DNA from 3 places in the Streptomyces sp. NPDC058240 genome. Region 2 is predicted to be linked to each of the others. Evidence: riboswitches for the same ligand, from Rfam matches in the RefSeq annotation. Region 2 holds a riboswitch; each other region holds the start of a gene.
The links. Region 2 has a riboswitch for cobalamin ahead of ACFVX4_RS17025 (cobalamin biosynthesis protein). Riboswitches for the same ligand answer to the same signal wherever they lie in the genome.
Positions count from the first base shown of each region.

Region 1 (5,385 bases), on a different contig from region 2:
CGATCCGTGCGTGGTCCTGATCGTGTCCGGCGGGCACACCTCCCTGCTGCTCGTACGCGACCTGGCCCGCGATCCGATCCTGCATCTCGGGGACACCCTCGACGACGCGGCGGGCGAGTGCTTCGACAAGGTCGCCCGGGTCTTCGGACTGCCGTACCCGGGCGGTCCGGCCATCGACCGGGCGGCGCGCACGGGCGACCCGGACGCGGTGGTCTTCCCGCGTCCGCTCACCGGGCCCCGCGACGCCCCCTACGCGTTCTCCTTCTCCGGCCTGAAGACCGCCGCCGCCCGCTGGGCGGAGCAGCACCGGATCCGCGGGGCGCGGCTCCCGCTGGCCGACGGCGCCGCCGCGCTCCAGGAGGCCGTCGCGGACGTGCTGACCCGCAAGGCCGTGGCCGCCTGCGGCGCGTACGGCGTGGGGACACTGGTCGTGGTGGGCGGCGTGGCCGCCAACTCCCGCGTACGGGCCCTGGCGGAGGCGCGGTGCCGGGCCGCCGGTGTCACCCTGCGTGTGCCGCCGCTGCGGCTGTGCACCGACAACGGCGCGATGATCGCCGCGGTCGGGGACCTGCTGGTCCGCGCGGGCGCACAGCCGGCACCGCTGGATGTGTCCATCGATCCATCGGCGCCGCTGGAGTACGCCGCACTGCATCCGGTCGCCCGCACCGGTGCCGGGGCGGCGTGACGCCCGGACACCGATGCGCGGGGACGGGTCAGAGATCGACGTTCCTCAGATACGCGGCAAGTGAACTGATGGCCGCCGGATTGCGCGGACTCTCCACCAGGTCCGCGTAATCGAGGACGAAGACACGGTCGTTCTTGATGGCCGAGACATTCGCGAGCGGCGGATAGGACTTCAGGAACTTCTCCCTCTGCGCCGCGCCGTTGTCACCGTAGTCGTTGATGACGATCACCTCGGGGTCACGGTCGACCACGGTCTCCCAGCCCACGGTCACCCAGCTGTCCTTGAGGTCCTTCATGACGTGATCGCCACCGGCCTTGGTGATGATGTCGTGCGGCCCCGCGAAGGCACCGGAGGTCAGCGGCTTGTCCCGCCCGTCGTCGTAGAGGAAGACCCGGGGGCGGTCGGTACCCTTCGGCGCCTTCGCCTGCGCTTCCGCCACCTGCTTCCGGAACGTCGCGACGAGGGCCTCCGCACGGTCCTCCACATCGAATATCTTTCCCAGGTTCCGCAAATCGGTGTAGAGCGCGTCGAGCGGTGCCATCACTCCGCGCGCTTTCCCCTTGCCGTTGCGGCACGACTCGCTCAGCAGATACGACCCGATGCCCACTTTCCGGAGTTCGGCAGGAGTGAACCCGTCCCCCTCGCTGAATCCGTAGTTCCATCCGGCGAAGACCAGATCGGCACGGGCGTCGAGGACCAGTTCCTTGTTGATCCTCTCCTTGGAGAGCCACTTGGCCTTCCGGTATCCGTCCTTCCAGGGAACGGACGTGAGGTCGCCCTTGTCCTCGGGCATCACATAACCCGCCATGTGGTCCTCCAGTTCGAGCGCGAACATGATCTCGGTGATGCCGACGTCATTGGTGACCACGCGCTGCGGGGCCTTGTCGTAGGTCTTCTTCTGGCCGCAGTTCTCGATGGTCACCGGATAGTGGCCGGTGCTTTTCCGAGCGCTGTCCTTCTCTCCTTGGTCAGAGGGCATTTCCGCACCGCAGCCGGTGAGGACCAGGGCGGCGGCGATCACGATCGCGGCGGGGCGTACGAGGTTGTGCATGACGGCGGTGACTCCTCAGGAATCGGGTCGAGCGGGGCGAAGACGGTCGAAGAGCAGCTGTACGGCGCCGGTCTCCGGATGCGGGACGCGGTGTGCCCGTACGCCGAAGACCTCGGCCAGCAGGTCGGGGGTGAGCACGTCGTGCGGAGCGCCGGAGGCGACGATCCGTCCGCCGTCGATGACATGGAGCAGATCGCAGTGGAGTGCGGCGAGGTTGAGGTCGTGCAGCGCGGTGAGGACGGTCAGCCCGCTGTCGCGCACCAGCGCCAGCACTTCCAACTGCTGTGCGATGTCGAGATGGTTGGTCGGCTCGTCGAGCACCAGCAGCCGGGGCTGCTGAGCCAGCGCGCGGGCGATCAGCACCCGCTGCTTCTCGCCGCCGGAAAGAGTGAGGAAGCCGCGGTCGGCGAGGTGGTCGGCGCCCACTCCCGCCAGCGCGGCCCCGCACGCCTGCCGGTCCTCGTCGGTGGTCCGTCCCATCGATGACTGGTGCGGCAGCCGCCCCATCTCCACGACCTCGGCAACCGTGAAATCGAATTCGGTGGCCGCCTCCTGGGGAAGTGCGGCCAGCCGGCGCGCGCTTTCGCGCGCGCTCATGGCGTACAGATCCTCGCCGCCGAGCCGCACCGTGCCGCCCGAGGGACGCAGAGCCCGGTAGACACAACGCAACAGGGTGGACTTGCCACTGCCGTTGGGCCCGACCAGACCGACGAGCTGCCCCTCCCCCGCTCCCAGTGTGGCCTCCGCCACCAGCCGTGCGCCGGCGATCTCGACCGTCAGAGCATCGATGTCGATCCGCATCAGGCGCCTCCGAACGTGTAGGAGCGGCGGCGCATCAGGAGTACGAAGCACGGCACGCCGATGACCGCGGTCAGCACGCCCACCGGCAGTTCGGCGGGCGCGAGCACCACGCGGGAGAGGATGTCCACCCAGATCAGCAGGACAGCACCCACCAGTGGTGCGACGGCCAGCAGTCGGCGGTGGTCCGCGCCGACGAGCATCCGTACGGCGTGCGGCACCATCAGTCCGACGAAGCCGATCGCACCGCTCACCGCGACCACCGCCCCCGTGACGGCCGCGGAGACCAGGAACAGTTCCTTGCGCAGCCGCCCCGCGTCCACCCCCAGCGCGGCAGCGGTCTCGTCGCCCATGGCCAGGGCGTTCAGCCGACGCGCCGACCAGGCGAGGTGGGCGAGACCGCCGAGCACGGCCCCCGCGGCAATCGGTACGGAGGCCCAGTCGGCTCCGCCGAGGCTGCCGAGCATCCACATCATCGCGGAGCGGGCGGCCTCACCGCGCTCGGCCGCGAACACCATGAACGTGGTGACGGCCGAGAAGCCGTAGTACATCGCGGTGCCCGTCAGGACGAGCCGCAGCGGGGTCAGACCACGAGCGGTGCGTGCGATGGCGTACACCAGCATCATGGCGAGGAGCGCGGAAAGGAACGACGCCGTGGACAGCGCCCAGATACCCAGCGTGCCGAAGGCTCCGAAGATGAGCACGGCATTGGCACCGACCGCCGCGCCCGAGGAGATGCCGAGGACGAACGGGTCGGCAAGGGCGTTGCGGACCATGGCCTGCACGGCGACACCGATGGCCGAGAGACCGGCCCCGACGACCGCGGCCAGCACGGCTCGCGGAAAGCGCAGTTCCCAGACGATGGTGTACGCGGGCACCTGGTCAGGGGCTATTCGGCCGCCCGTCAGCCCGGCCCACAGACAACGCAGTACTTCGCTCCAGGAGAGCCCCGACGCCCCGATGCCCGCCCCGCAGACGAGGGAGACCAGGAGCACGGCGCACAGGGCGGGAAGGAGCAGCGACAGCGACACGCGCCGGGGCGGCGCGGGCCCGGCTCCGGCACGGGCCGTGCGCGAGGGCACGGCAGGCTTACGGACGAGGGGGGTGGCCACGGGCGGATCGCTTTCGCCTCGGGCCGTGCACCTACGTGATCAAAGGAGCAGCCCGGACGCGGAGCGCCCTGCGCAGCACCACTCGCAGTCCACGGCGAATTGACAGGAGCCTTCACCACCGCGGGTAATCGGGCTTACGGGGCCACATCTCGGGCTCCGCCTACCGTTGCGGGTCAGCGCCGGATTTCGACCGGACTTCCCCCGCGGGGCACTTGCAGCTTAGCGTGAATGGGTTGACGCACCGTCAGGGGGGATGGTCGGTGTGCACCGGTTTGCGCACGTGCGGCCAGGCCCTCGAAGACGAGGGCTCCGGTGACGGCGCCCTTCATCGCGCCGGCCATGCGCTCCCAGGTGATGGGCGTGCCCGCGTACAGAATCGTGGTCGGCGTCATTCCGGGGACGACGTCGAGGGCGCGGCCGAAACCGACCAGCATGGGCCGGGAGCCGGTGATGCGCTCGACGGCCTCGGCGTTGGCCGCTTCGATGCGCGCCGCGGTGGCGGGGGCTTCCAGGCTGTCCAGAACGGCGACGATCTCCGGGTTGCCGCCGCCGGGCGGGGTCCAGTCGAGCGTGGTGACGTTCGCGCCCTGAGCGGCGATGTCCTCCTCGAACATCGCCAGTCCGACGTTGATGACGTCGAGGTCGGCTGCGAAGAGGTTAGTGACGGGGCTGCTCATGCGGTCCGGGCCTTCCTGGCGATCTCACGGGCGAACTCGCCCGTCCCGTTGCTGCTGCGGGTCACGGTCACTCCCGCGGCCTCCAGGGCCGCGACCTGCTCGTCGAGCGCCGGGGTGTCGAAGTCGGTGCCGCGGACGTAGCCGACGATCTCCAGGTGGCGGCCGGCCTCCGCCGCGATCCGCTTGGCCTGTCCGATCGCCGGGAGGGTGACGCCGACCGGGTCCTGGTGGGCGCCGAAGCCGAGGACGAAGTCCATGACGACGACGGCGACTTGGGGGTCCTCGGCCTCCTGGACCGGGCATGCCAGGCGCAGGGAGGGGTCGATCATCGGGTGCGGGTGGCCGTTGGTGAAGTCGTCGTCGCCGAAGTCGAGGAAGGTGTGTCCGGTGCTGGGGCCGTCGGCGTCGAGCCGGCGGCCGGGGTCCTTCTGGATGTTGCTCCACACGTTGTCGCTGATCCCGAGCAGGGAGTACATCGACTCGTCGCACAGGGTGCCGCCGCAGAACAGGCCGCGGACGAACTGCTGGTGCGGTGCGAGGCGGGAGCACACCTCCTCCACCCGGTGGGTGTCGAGCGGCTCGACGTCCGCGTGGGGGTCGGCGCCGAGGCGGACGGCCTGGAGGGCGGCGTCCTGGCTGCTCGCGGCGAAGTGTCCGCCCGCGTCGGCGACGGCGTCCCGGGAGCCGCCGACGAAGTAGACGACGACGGGCTTGCCCGCGGTGGCGGTCTCGGCGAGGACCTTCTTCTGCTCACCACCACCGAGGTCGACGAGAGCGATCCCGCGTTCGAGCACCCCACCAAGCTGATCGGTCCCCAGTACTCGGCGCAGGACGCGGCCGAAGCCGCGGCCGAGTACCGCTGGACCATCGCGCGCGACGGCGCGGCCTTCCGCCGGGTCGTCCCCTCCCCCTCGCCCCTGCGGATCGTCCAGGCGCCCCTCGTGCGCATGCTGCTGGAGAACCGTCACCTCGTCGTCTGCGTCGGTGGTGGCGGCGTGCCCGTCCGGACCGACAGCAAAGGTCGGCAGACGGGCCTGCATGCGGTCGTCGACAAGGACCTCG
Region 1 covers NZ_JBHVWT010000036.1:33,462-38,846, forward strand. Annotated here, with positions in the region: gene tsaD (tRNA (adenosine(37)-N6)-threonylcarbamoyltransferase complex transferase subunit TsaD) at 1-685, shown strand, start outside; gene ACFVX4_RS32950 (ABC transporter substrate-binding protein) at 714-1,736, opposite strand; gene ACFVX4_RS32955 (ABC transporter ATP-binding protein) at 1,752-2,537, opposite strand; gene ACFVX4_RS32960 (FecCD family ABC transporter permease) at 2,537-3,646, opposite strand; cobalamin riboswitch at 3,748-3,907, opposite strand; gene ACFVX4_RS32965 (hypothetical protein) at 3,959-4,237, shown strand; gene ACFVX4_RS32970 (hypothetical protein) at 4,320-5,117, opposite strand; gene ACFVX4_RS32975 (hypothetical protein) at 5,190-5,385, shown strand, end outside.
Region 1: it holds a riboswitch for cobalamin, as region 2 does, so the genes downstream of both, ACFVX4_RS32960 (FecCD family ABC transporter permease) here and ACFVX4_RS17025 (cobalamin biosynthesis protein) in region 2, are expected to answer to the same signal.

Region 2 (5,385 bases):
ACGGCTGCCAGGGGGCGAGCCTGTCGTCGGGGCCGTGGAAGATCAGGGTCGGGGCATGCAGGGCCGGTGCGAGGGAGCCGTCCAGCAGCCGGGCGCCGTGCAGTCCGGTCTGCCCCTCGGCGGCGCGGACGGCGAGCGGCAGCAGGGCGGCCGGGACGCCCCGAGCGACGGCCAGGGCGCGCAGCGTGGCGACCCAGTCCAGCACCGGGGAGTCGAGGACGAGACCGCAGATCCGGTCGCGCAGCGCGGAGTTGACGGCCGCGTGCAGGGCCATCGAGGCCCCGGTGGACCAGCCGTGCAGGACGACCTTCTCGGCTCCGTACCGCACGGCGAAGCGGATCGCGGCGTCCAGGTCGCGCCATTCGGATTCGCCGAGATGGGCGAGACCGTCGGGGGAACGCGGGGCTCCGGCGTCGCCGCGGTAGGCCAGGTCGAGCACGGGCAGGCGCAGGTCGTGCAGGAACCTCATGACGTTCATGGGGTGTTCCCTGGTGGTGCCGAGGCCGTGCACCGTGATGACCCAGGTGTCACGGGGGCCGGGCAGGAACCAGGCGGGCAGGGCGCCGAGTTCGCCGGGGATCTCGACCTCCCGGTGGTGGAGGCCGAGCGCCGAGAACGGGTCGCCGCTGTGCAGCTGCGGGGTGACGCGGACCTTGGCGCCGGTCTCCAGGCTGCCGCGGTCGACGCGTTCCAGTCTGCGGACGACGGTGTCGGGGGCGTGGTGGGCGTGCTCGATCACCGGGCCGACCACGGCATGGACGTCCTTGCTCACCAGTCCGTACATGCCGGGCCGCAGGGCGGTGAAGGAGCGGGTCAGGGTCACCTGCCCGGCCGCCGTGGCGTGCACGGTGAGTCTGCGGTCGGCGGGGAGCGGTCGTCCGGAGGGCGCCCTGAGGGCGGCGTCGCTGGCGAACCGGCCGGCCGCGACCGCTGCCGCACCGACGCCGAGGATCGTGGTGACGGCTGCTGCCGTAACTGTTGCCGGGCGCACTGCTCCAGTGTCGTGGGGGGTGCGGGACCCTGCCAGCGGACGGGGGCTGTCCGGCGGGCCGGCCGGGTCAGCCCGGCTGTCCGTACCCCTTGAGCGCCTCCTGCACATCGCGCAGCTGCTCCGGCGAGAGCAGGTTCGGGGTGTGTCCGGGGACGGAGCTCGCGGTGAGCCAGAGCCGGCAGAGCCATTCCAGCTGGGCGGTCCGGTCGTACGCCTCGTCCAGGGTGGCTCCGTAGGTGACGGTTCCGTGGTTCTGGAGCAGACAGCCCGTACGGCCCCGCAGGGCGGCGAGCATGTTCTCGGCCAGTTCCGCGGTGCCGTAGCGCGCGTAGGCCGCGACGCGGACGGGGCCGCCCAGCACGGCGGCGGCGTAGTGGATCGACGGGACCTCGGGGACCAGTGTGGAGACGGCCGTGGCGTGCACCGCGTGGGTGTGCACGACGGCAGCCGCGTCGGTGTTCCGGTAGACGGCGAGGTGGAGCGGCAGTTCGCTGGTCGGGGCCAGTTCGCCGAGTACGCGGTTGCCTTCCGGATCGACGCCGACGGCGTCCTCGGGGCCCAGCCGGTCGTACGGCACTCCGCTCGGCGTGACCAGGATGGTGTCGCCGACCCGTGCCGACACGTTTCCCGAGGTCCCGACGACGAGGCCCTCGGCCGCCGTCCGCCGGGCGGTGGTGACGACACCGTCCCAGGCGCGTCCGATCGCGTCCCGCTGCTGCTCGCTCATACGCCGATCCTGGCAGCCCCGGAGGCGAACGGGTATGCGATCGGCCACAGGGCGCCCCCGCCGGAAAGCCGGGCCACGCCTCGCCCGGACACAAGCGGAATGCTCCCGCTCCGGTTTGGAACACCCCAACGCCCTGCCTAGTTCATCTTCCGTTCACCCAGGTTGCCTACGGTCCACATGCCAATGACGTCGAACGATTGCCTGGGTAAATGGAACACATCACGCTGCTACTCGCGATTGTGATCGTGACAGCTCTAGTGTTCGATTTCACGAACGGTTTCCACGACACCGCGAACGCGATGGCGACGACCATCTCGACCGGTGCACTCAGACCGAAGACAGCGGTGGCCATGTCCGCCGTTCTCAATCTCGTCGGCGCGTTCCTGTCTGTGGAGGTCGCCAAGACGATCTCCGGCGGGATCATCAACGAGGACGGGCTGCGAACAGAAGTCATCTTCGCGGCACTCGTCGGCGCCATTCTGTGGAATCTGCTGACCTGGCTGGTCGGACTGCCGTCCAGCTCCTCGCACGCCCTGTTCGGCGGTCTGATCGGCGCGGCCGTGATGTCGGCGGGCTGGTCGTCCGTCAACGGCGGCACCGTCGTCACCAAGGTGCTGCTGCCTGCCCTCGCCGCCCCGATCGTCGCCGGTCTGGCCGCGCTGCTGGCCACCAGGCTGACGTACCGGATCAGCGGGAAGGTCCGCAACGACGCCCAGGAGAAGGCCACCGCCAAGGGTTACCGCGCGGGCCAGATCGCCTCGGCCGGACTGGTCTCCCTCGCCCACGGCACCAACGACGCGCAGAAGACCATGGGCATCATCACCCTGGCCCTGGTCACCGGCGGCGTCCTGCACCCGGGCGCCAACCCGCCGGTCTGGGTCATCGTCTGCGCCGGTACGGCCATCGCGCTCGGCACCTACCTGGGCGGCTGGCGCATCATCCGCACCATGGGCAGCGGCCTCACCGACCTCAGGCCGCCGCAGGGCTTCGCCGCCCAGACCAGCGCGGCCACCGTCATCCTGGCCTCCTCGCACCTCGGTTTCTCCCTCTCCACCACCCAGTCCTGCTCCGGCGCCGTGATGGGCGCGGGCCTCGGCCGCCAGGGCGGTGTGGTCCGCTGGTCCACCGCCACCCGGATGTTCGTCGCCTGGGGTCTGACCCTGCCGGCCGCGGGTCTGGTCGGCGCGGGCGCGGAACTCCTCACCAAGCAGGGCACCTGGGGTGTCGTGGTCGTCGCGGTGCTGCTGGTCGCGGGCTCCGGCGCGATCTGGCTGGTGTCGCGCCGCAAGCCGGTCGGCCACGACGACGTCGCGCCGGCGGACGTCGGCATCGAGCCCGCGGGTGTCGTCACCACGGCCATCGCCGCCGTCAGCCCGCCGCCCACCGCGGCCCAGGCGACGGCCCAGAACCTCATGACCACCATTCCGGCCCCGGCCGGAGCCACCCAGGACCCGGCGCGACCCGCCACCGTCTGACCCGGCCGTCTAAGGATTCAGCATGAACATCGACTGGGCAGCCCTCGGCTCCGTATTCGGCGTCTCCCTCGTTGTCACCGTCGCGCTGGTGGGCCTCTTCACCCTGGGCATCGTCGGCCTCTCCAAGCAGCCGGAACCGGCGACACAGGGCGGCTCCGGCGGCTCGCTGCTGCTGGCCCGCGCCGGCGCGTACGTCTGCTTCACGCTGTGCGCGGCGGCCGTCGCGTACGGCATCTATCTGATCGTCGCCTGAGAGCCTGTCGGGTGACCTCGGATCGGGCCGGACACCACAGGTGTCCGGCCCGATGTGGGTCTCAGCACACTGCGCCGTCGCAGGTCAACGGCAGGTTGACGGGCGTTCGCACAGCGTGGTGGACTGCCGGAGCCAATTACGGCGACAGCAGAGGAAGCCGGTGCGAATCCGGCGCGGTCCCGCCACTGTCACCGGGGAGCGGTCCCCCACACCGGAAGTCACGGCACGCGCGAGCGGGCTGGAAGGCCGGGGGAACCGCGGATCCGGGAGCCAGGAGACTCTCGTCGCCGGTCACGTCGAACCAGGGCGCGGACCCTGAGTGAGGACATATCGCCATGCCTGGCCGCCCTGCGTCCGCTGTTCCGGCGCTCTCGACGAGAGCCGCCTGTACGAAGGTCCTCCGAGGCACGACGGCCGGTTGAGCCGTGCGAGCCGACCGCATCTTCGCGTACGGCGCCACGGCCGGTCTGATCGGCGATCTGCTGCTCGGTGACCCCCGCAGGGGACACCCGGTCGCCGCCTTCGGGCGGGCCGCGGCGGGCGTCGAACGCCGTCTGTGGCGCGACCACCGCGGGTGGGGCGCGCTGCACACCCTCGTCTGCGCCGGAGGCGCTGCAGGTGGTGCCGCGCTGATCACCCGCGCCGTACGCCGCAGCCCCGCCGCCTCCGTGGCGCTGACCGCGGCCGTCACCTGGTCCGTCGTCGGCGGTACGTCCCTGGGGCGCGAGGCGCGGGCCATCGGCGACGCCCTGGCGGCCGGTGACCTCGACCTGGCCCGCGAGCGGCTGCCGCATCTGTGCGGGCGCGACCCGCAGTCCCTGGACGGGCCGCAGATCGCCCGCGCCGTGGTGGAGTCCGTGGCGGAGAACACCTCGGACGCCGTGGTCGGCGCCCTGGTGTGGGGCGCGCTGGCCGGGGTCCCCGGGCTGGCCGGCTTCCGGGCCGCCAACACCCTCGACGCGATGGTCGGTCACAAGTCGCCCCGCCACCATCGCTACGGCTGGGCCTCGGCCCGCCTCGACGACCTCGCGGGCTGGCCCGGCGCCCGGCTCACGGCCCTGCTCGCCGTGGCCGCCGGGGGGCGGCCGGACGGAGCGGTCCGCGCCTGGCGGGCCGATGCCGCCAAGCACCCGAGCCCCAACGCGGGCCCGGTGGAGGCCTCGTTCGCGGGTGCGCTCGGCGTACGCCTCGGCGGAACCCTCGCGTACGGCGGCCGGGTCGAGCACCGCCCCGTGCTCAACGGGGAGACGGGCCGGGCCGTGGAGGCCGAGGACATCGAGGCCGCGGTACGGCTGTCGCGCCGGGTGGGCGCGCTGGCCCTCGGCGTGTGCGTGGCGGGACGGATCGGCGCGGCCCTCGCCGCACGACGGATCGCGGGGCGCCGGACGGCAGCGCCTCGCATCGCAGGACGGAGAAGCACATGAGCGGCGGACTGCTGGTCGCCGGAACCACTTCCGACGCGGGCAAGAGCGTCGTGACGGCAGGCATCTGCCGCTGGCTCGTGCGCCGGGGCGTGAAGGTGGCGCCCTTCAAGGCGCAGAACATGTCGCTGAACTCGTTCGTCACCCGCGAGGGTGCCGAGATCGGGCGCGCCCAGGCCATGCAGGCCCAGGCCGCCCGCGTCGAGCCGACCGCGCTGATGAACCCGGTCCTGCTCAAGCCCGGCAGCGACCGCTCCAGCCAGGTCGTCCTGATGGGGAAGCCGGTCGGCGAGATGAGCGCGCGCGGCTACCACGGGGGCAGGCAGGAAGCGCTCCTCTCCACGGTCATGGACTGCCTGGAGCAGCTCCGGGGCACGTACGACGCGGTGATCTGCGAGGGGGCGGGCAGCCCGGCCGAGATCAATCTGCGGCGCACGGACATCGTGAACATGGGCATCGCACGGGCGGCGCGCTTCCCGGTGGTGGTCGTCGGCGACATCGACCGCGGCGGCGTCTTC
Region 2 covers NZ_JBHVWT010000008.1:162,211-167,595, reverse strand. Annotated here, with positions in the region: gene ACFVX4_RS17045 (alpha/beta hydrolase) at 1-991, opposite strand, end outside; gene ACFVX4_RS17040 (class II aldolase/adducin family protein) at 1,059-1,718, opposite strand; gene ACFVX4_RS17035 (anion permease) at 1,928-3,193, shown strand; gene ACFVX4_RS17030 (hypothetical protein) at 3,216-3,446, shown strand; cobalamin riboswitch at 3,596-3,727, shown strand; gene ACFVX4_RS17025 (cobalamin biosynthesis protein) at 3,872-4,870, shown strand; gene ACFVX4_RS17020 (cobyric acid synthase) at 4,867-5,385, shown strand, end outside.

Region 3 (5,385 bases), on a different contig from region 2:
CCAGCAGAGCGGCCTTGCCGATGGAGCCACCGAGTGCGTACTTCGTACCTGTCCCGGTCCAGTCCTGGAGGGTCCTGCCGTCGCCGTCCTTGCCGCCGTTGTCGAGGAAGTCGACGATGCCGCGGAGCTTGTCGTTGTTCAGTCCGGTGGCCGCGAGTGCGTAGGCGCCGTCGATGGTGAGGCCGAAGTCGGCGCGCGAGGCACCTGGGCCGGCCGCGTAGTACCGGCCCTGCTTGAGGTTGGCCGCGCTGGTGAGGTAGCCCACGCCCTTCTTCAGGTCGGGGCCTTCGCCGGCCGGGAGGGTCGGGCCGCCGGGCGGTCCGGTCGTCGGCGGGTCCGTCGGGTCCGGCTTCTTCGTCGTGAGGCGGGTGAGGTCGGTGCCCGCCCCGGCCAGGACCGCGGGGCCGGTCGGGTGGATGGCCGCGGCGGTGGCGCCCTCGTCGAAGCCGAACCCGCCGCCGTCCAGCTGTTCACGCGAGAGCCAGGAGACGGCCGCATCGGCCTGCGCGGTGTCGCCGAGAGCGCGGAGAGACTGCGCGGCGTACGCGGTGGCGTAGACGCTGCCGGTCGTGGCCCCGGTGTAGCCGGGGAAGGAGCCGTCCTCGCGCTGCGCCCTCTTCAGATAGGTCCGGGCCTTCGCCACCGCCGCGTCCTGGCCGTGCGCCTCATGCAGCGCGAGGGCCACAAGGCCGGTGGTGGCGGGATCGCCGTCGCAGTTCTCGCCGGGGCGGATCAGGATGCTGGTGATCCCGCCGTCGTCGCACTGCAACTGGGTCAGCCGCTCGACGGTCTCGGCCGGAGGCTCGGTGCCGTCTCGGAGCAGGGCGAGCACGGCAAGTGCCTGTCCGTCCGCGTAGGTTGCGTTCCTGAAATCGCCCTTGCCGGTACAACCGGGGGTGGGACTGCCCGAGTCGGGGCCCGCGGCACAGATGTTGTCCACGAGGTCGGCGATCAGGTCGTGGCCGCCGAAGCGGTGCGGGTCGGCGCCAGTGACCTCGGCGAGAAGGGCCAGGCGTGCCGCGGCCGCCGCGTCGGGGGCCTGGTCCTTGCCCGACTGATAGGTGTAGTCGTCGGCGTGGGAGGCGAGGAAGGCGGTGATCTTGCCGAGAGTCGCGCTGTCGCCGTCCGCCGCGGCCAGCGCGTAGGCCGCCTCGGTGGTCAGGAGGTAGGCGGGGGTGTCGGCGCCGTCGTCAACGACGCGTTCGCCGTCCTTGAGCGTGCCGGCGACCCAGGTCGCCGCCGCCGCCACGTCGATCTCCCCGGCCGGGACCGTGGGAGTGCCCCCGGGGTCGGGGGTCCCGGTGCCGCCACCGGCGCGCACCTCGTCGGGGGTGAACGTCGGCTTGCCGGTGGTGCCGCCGATGTCGGTGCCGCCGAACACCCAGGCGTCGACGTCGCCGTCCTTCGGCTTGCGGTCCATGGCTCCGTACTGGCTGTACGTCCACGTGTGCTGGCCCGGCGAAGCGATCCAGTACGACCAGTAGGCCGTGGCCGATGGGGTGAGTACGCAGGACTCCTGATCCGTGGTCGGGTACTGCGTACCGGAGCCGAGGCCGATGCGGCAGATGAACGCCGGGCCGTCGTGCTGAGTGCCCTCGGTGGTGAAGCCCGCCTCGTGGAGGAGTTCGTACCCGGTCGTCGGCGTCGTGTCGCAGCCACGCTCGACCTTGCCTGCGAAGGGGCCGAAGTCGACAGCGACGATCGCGCCCTTGGTGGCTGTGCAGTCGCCGAGCGGGTCGGCCGCGGCCGGGGCGGTGGTGATGGTGATGAGTGTCACGCACATGGCAAGCAACAGGAATGCCACTGGCTTCAGGGACAGGAATGCCCTGCTCCCCGCCTGTCGGTCTCTTCGTTGTGCGGTCCCCACCGCAGCCCCCTCGCCTCTGCTCCGTGGGGACATGAACGTGGCTGAGGCGGCCTCGGCCACGCGCGGTTCACCGCATGGCAGGGCTGGTCGACCACGCCGTAGTCCACGACGGCGCTTTCTCGCTGAAGATCAGGCTCCAGGCATTCCGGCTCGCCCGGTGCTACCGGGCCTACGGTTGCGGGTCAGCGCCGGATTCTGACCGGCTTCCCCTGGAACTCAGTGTGTAGGAGCCGGATTGGAGCACGCAGAGTGATACCTCGTCAAGACACCGGCCAGGGACACGGAAGGGCCGCCTGAGGGCATCTGGCGGGACGGCAGCGCGTCCGGTAGCGTCCTGCGCTGCCACGTGGGGGAACCCGGTGAGAGTCCGGGGCTGACGCGCAGCGGTGTGGGACGGCTGGGGCCGTTCCGAGCCCGAATGCCCAGGCGGCGACGCACCACAGGAAGCCGGTCCACGCGTTCGGGCGGCGGCCCTGCCTGCTGTTGCCTCCCGCCCGGGAAGGCCGTGGGCCCAGGGCGGCGCGCCCCTCATCCCAGGAGCAGGCCATGTCCCGTCCTTTGATCCCACGCCGTCTTGCGTTCACGGCGACCGCCTCCGTCGGGGCGTTCTGTCTGAGTGTCCTGCCGGCCGCTGCCACTGCCACGCCGGCCCAGATCGCCACGTCGAAGACGAACGGTGTCACGTACCTCAAGTCCCTTCAGTCGTCGGATGGTTCCTACGCCGGGGCCGGACTGTCGAACGAGTGGGCGCTCAGCGCGCTCGCCTCCGCCGGCACCGCGGCCGTCGACGTCACACCTGGCGGCGACACCACGAAGAACGCGAGATCCGTGTACCGGACCCTGCTGTCCACGGCCAGTTGGCCGTCCGCGACGCCGGTGGTCACCGACTACGAACGCGCCACCCTCAACTCCTACGCGGCGGGCATCGACCCGGCCCGCGTCTCCGCCTCACGCAATCTCATCGGCGACATCTACAGCTACTGGCAGAAGGCCGAGCCCGGATACTTCGGCCCCTCGGCGAACTTCAACGGGACCGTGTTCGCCGCGCTCGCCCTCGGCGGCGCCCGGACGCGGGCGGGAACGCAGCGGATACCCAAGTCCCTGCGCGACTCCCTGATCACCCGCATCCGCGCCAACCAGCACAACGACGGCGGCTGGAACTACAGCAAGGCCGAAGGTGATCCGGGACAGCTCGGCTCGGCCGGCGATGTCGACATGACCGGCGCCGCGATGGCCGCGCTCTGTGTCTCCGGCGTCCCGAACACCGATGCGGACATCGTCCAGGCCAAGGCGTTCCTCAAGAGCAAGCTGGTGCCGGGCAGTGGTGCGTTCAACGCCATGTTCGGTGTCAACACCGACTCCAACGGCTGGGCCGTCTCGGGGCTCAACGCCTGCGGCATCAACCCGCAGACCGGCGATTTCCTCACCTCCGCGGGCAAGACACCCGTCGACTTCCTCATCGCTCAGCAGTTCAACCCCGGTGGCGGCTTCAAGTACCTGCCTGGCGACACCGAGCCGTCCGCCTACGCATCCATCGACGGACTGCGTGCCGTCGCCGGAGGCGGCTTCACCGCCGCTCCCCCGGTCCCGGCCACCGGCGGCGCACCCCAGTGGGTTGCCCGGAGCACCTTCGCCTCCGGCACCGCCACAGAACTGGCCCTGACCGTGGACGACGGCGCGGGCGGCTTGAAGGTGTGCTCCGTCGCCTTCACCCCCACCGGCACCACAACCACCCTCGGCGCGGTTCTGGACTCGGCCACGACCGCGGCCACCCCGTCCGGCTGCGTGAACGGCGTGACGCCCTCCTCCGGAACGGGCACGATCACCGCTCTCAACGGCAAGTCCAACAGCGGGTCGAGCACCTGGAAGGTCGGCGTCGACGGTTCGGCGTTCACCGGGGCCGACCGCGGCAAGGTGATCAACGCGGGGGACACGGTCGCTCTGCGCTGGAGTGCCTGAGCCCATGAGAACGCACGGAATCGTGGGAGCGCTCAGGTCTTGATGTGAGCCACGCGTCCGTCGATGAAATCGGCCCGGTCGGCGTGTGTCGCCGGCCTGCCGGCCTGACGGTCTGGGCATGGACATCGCCCTTCCCCACGGTTGCTCCGTCGTCGCCGGTGGGAGCAGTGCCGGCGACCGCCACATGTGCCCCTTTGCGGACTGCCCGCGAGAACCCGATCTGCGGTTCGAGCGGCGACCCGGAACCGATTGTCCGATGATTACGTTCCATCGCGTCATGATCCCAGACCGCCGTGCGTACGCGAGGGAGTCAGCGCCCCGAGGCAGAAGTTCCGGGTGCCCTGCGTACGGGATGCTTGCTCAGAATGGAGACCCGGTTGAAGGCGTTGATCGTGATCGCCACCCATATCACCGCGGAGGTCTCGTCGTCACCGAACACCTCACGGGCCGCACCGTAGGCGGCCTCCTGCGCGGCGGCGTTCGCGGGATCGGTGGTCGCCTCCGCCAGAGCGAGCGCCGCGCGTTCCCGCGGTGTGAACACCTCCGTGTCCCGCCAGGCCGCCAGCACCCCGAGGCGCTGCGTGGACTCACCCGCGCGGAGCGCCGCCCTGGTGTGCACGTCGAGGCAGTAGGCGCAGCCGTTGAGCTGCGAGACGCGGAGGTTGATCAGCTCCACCAGTACACGGTCGAGGCCCGCGTCGGCGGCGGTCACACGGACCGCCTCGGAGGTCTGGACCAGGGCGTGGTACGCCTTGGTCGACTGCTTGTCGACGAAGACCCGTCGGTTGCCCGGTGTTGCCGTCACGTCGCTCACTCGGTTCTCCTTCTGGCCGTACCGGTCCGCCCGCCCTTGCCGTGCGCTTCGGACGCTGGTGCTCTAGGATCCAACCATGATAGTTGAATACCCAACAAGCGCCGTGCCGGGGGTGACGCGCGATGAGCGACGCTGAGATCGAGCCGGTCGGGACGCACTGCGCGGCTTCGCCGGACGAAGGGCGCAGAGACGGGGCGCCGCAGGTCGAGGTGCTGTCCGCGCGCGACGTCCCGTTGGGCGGCCCGCGGGCGATGACGGTGCGGCGCACCCTGCCGCAGCGGCGCCGCACTCTGATCGGCGCGTGGTGCTTCGCCGACCACTACGGCCCCGACAACGTCGCCGAGACGGGCGGCATGGATGTCGCGCCCCACCCCCACACCGGGCTGCAGACCGTGTCCTGGCTCTTCAGCGGGGAGATCGAGCACCGCGACAGCATGGGCAGCCACGCCTTCGTGCGTCCCGGTGAGCTCAACCTCATGACGGGCGGGCACGGCATCAGCCACACGGAGGTCTCGACCCCGGGGACCACGATCCTGCACGGCGCCCAACTGTGGGTGGCGCTGCCCGAGGAACACCGGCACGCGGAGCGCGACTTCCAGCATTACATCCCCGAGCCCGTCCGCCTGGACGGGGGCGAGGCCAGGGTCTTCCTCGGCGCACTCGCCGGCAACGCATCCCCGGTGCGGACCTTCACCCCTCTGCTCGGCGCCGAACTCCTCCTCGACCCGTACGCGAGAGTCACCCT
Region 3 covers NZ_JBHVWT010000025.1:80,324-85,708, forward strand. Annotated here, with positions in the region: gene ACFVX4_RS29210 (prenyltransferase/squalene oxidase repeat-containing protein) at 1-1,783, opposite strand, end outside; cobalamin riboswitch at 1,985-2,114, opposite strand; cobalamin riboswitch at 2,217-2,291, shown strand; gene ACFVX4_RS29215 (hypothetical protein) at 2,414-3,826, shown strand; gene ACFVX4_RS29220 (carboxymuconolactone decarboxylase family protein) at 4,137-4,631, opposite strand; gene ACFVX4_RS29225 (pirin family protein) at 4,763-5,385, shown strand, end outside.
Region 3: it holds a riboswitch for cobalamin, as region 2 does, so the genes downstream of both, ACFVX4_RS29210 (prenyltransferase/squalene oxidase repeat-containing protein) here and ACFVX4_RS17025 (cobalamin biosynthesis protein) in region 2, are expected to answer to the same signal.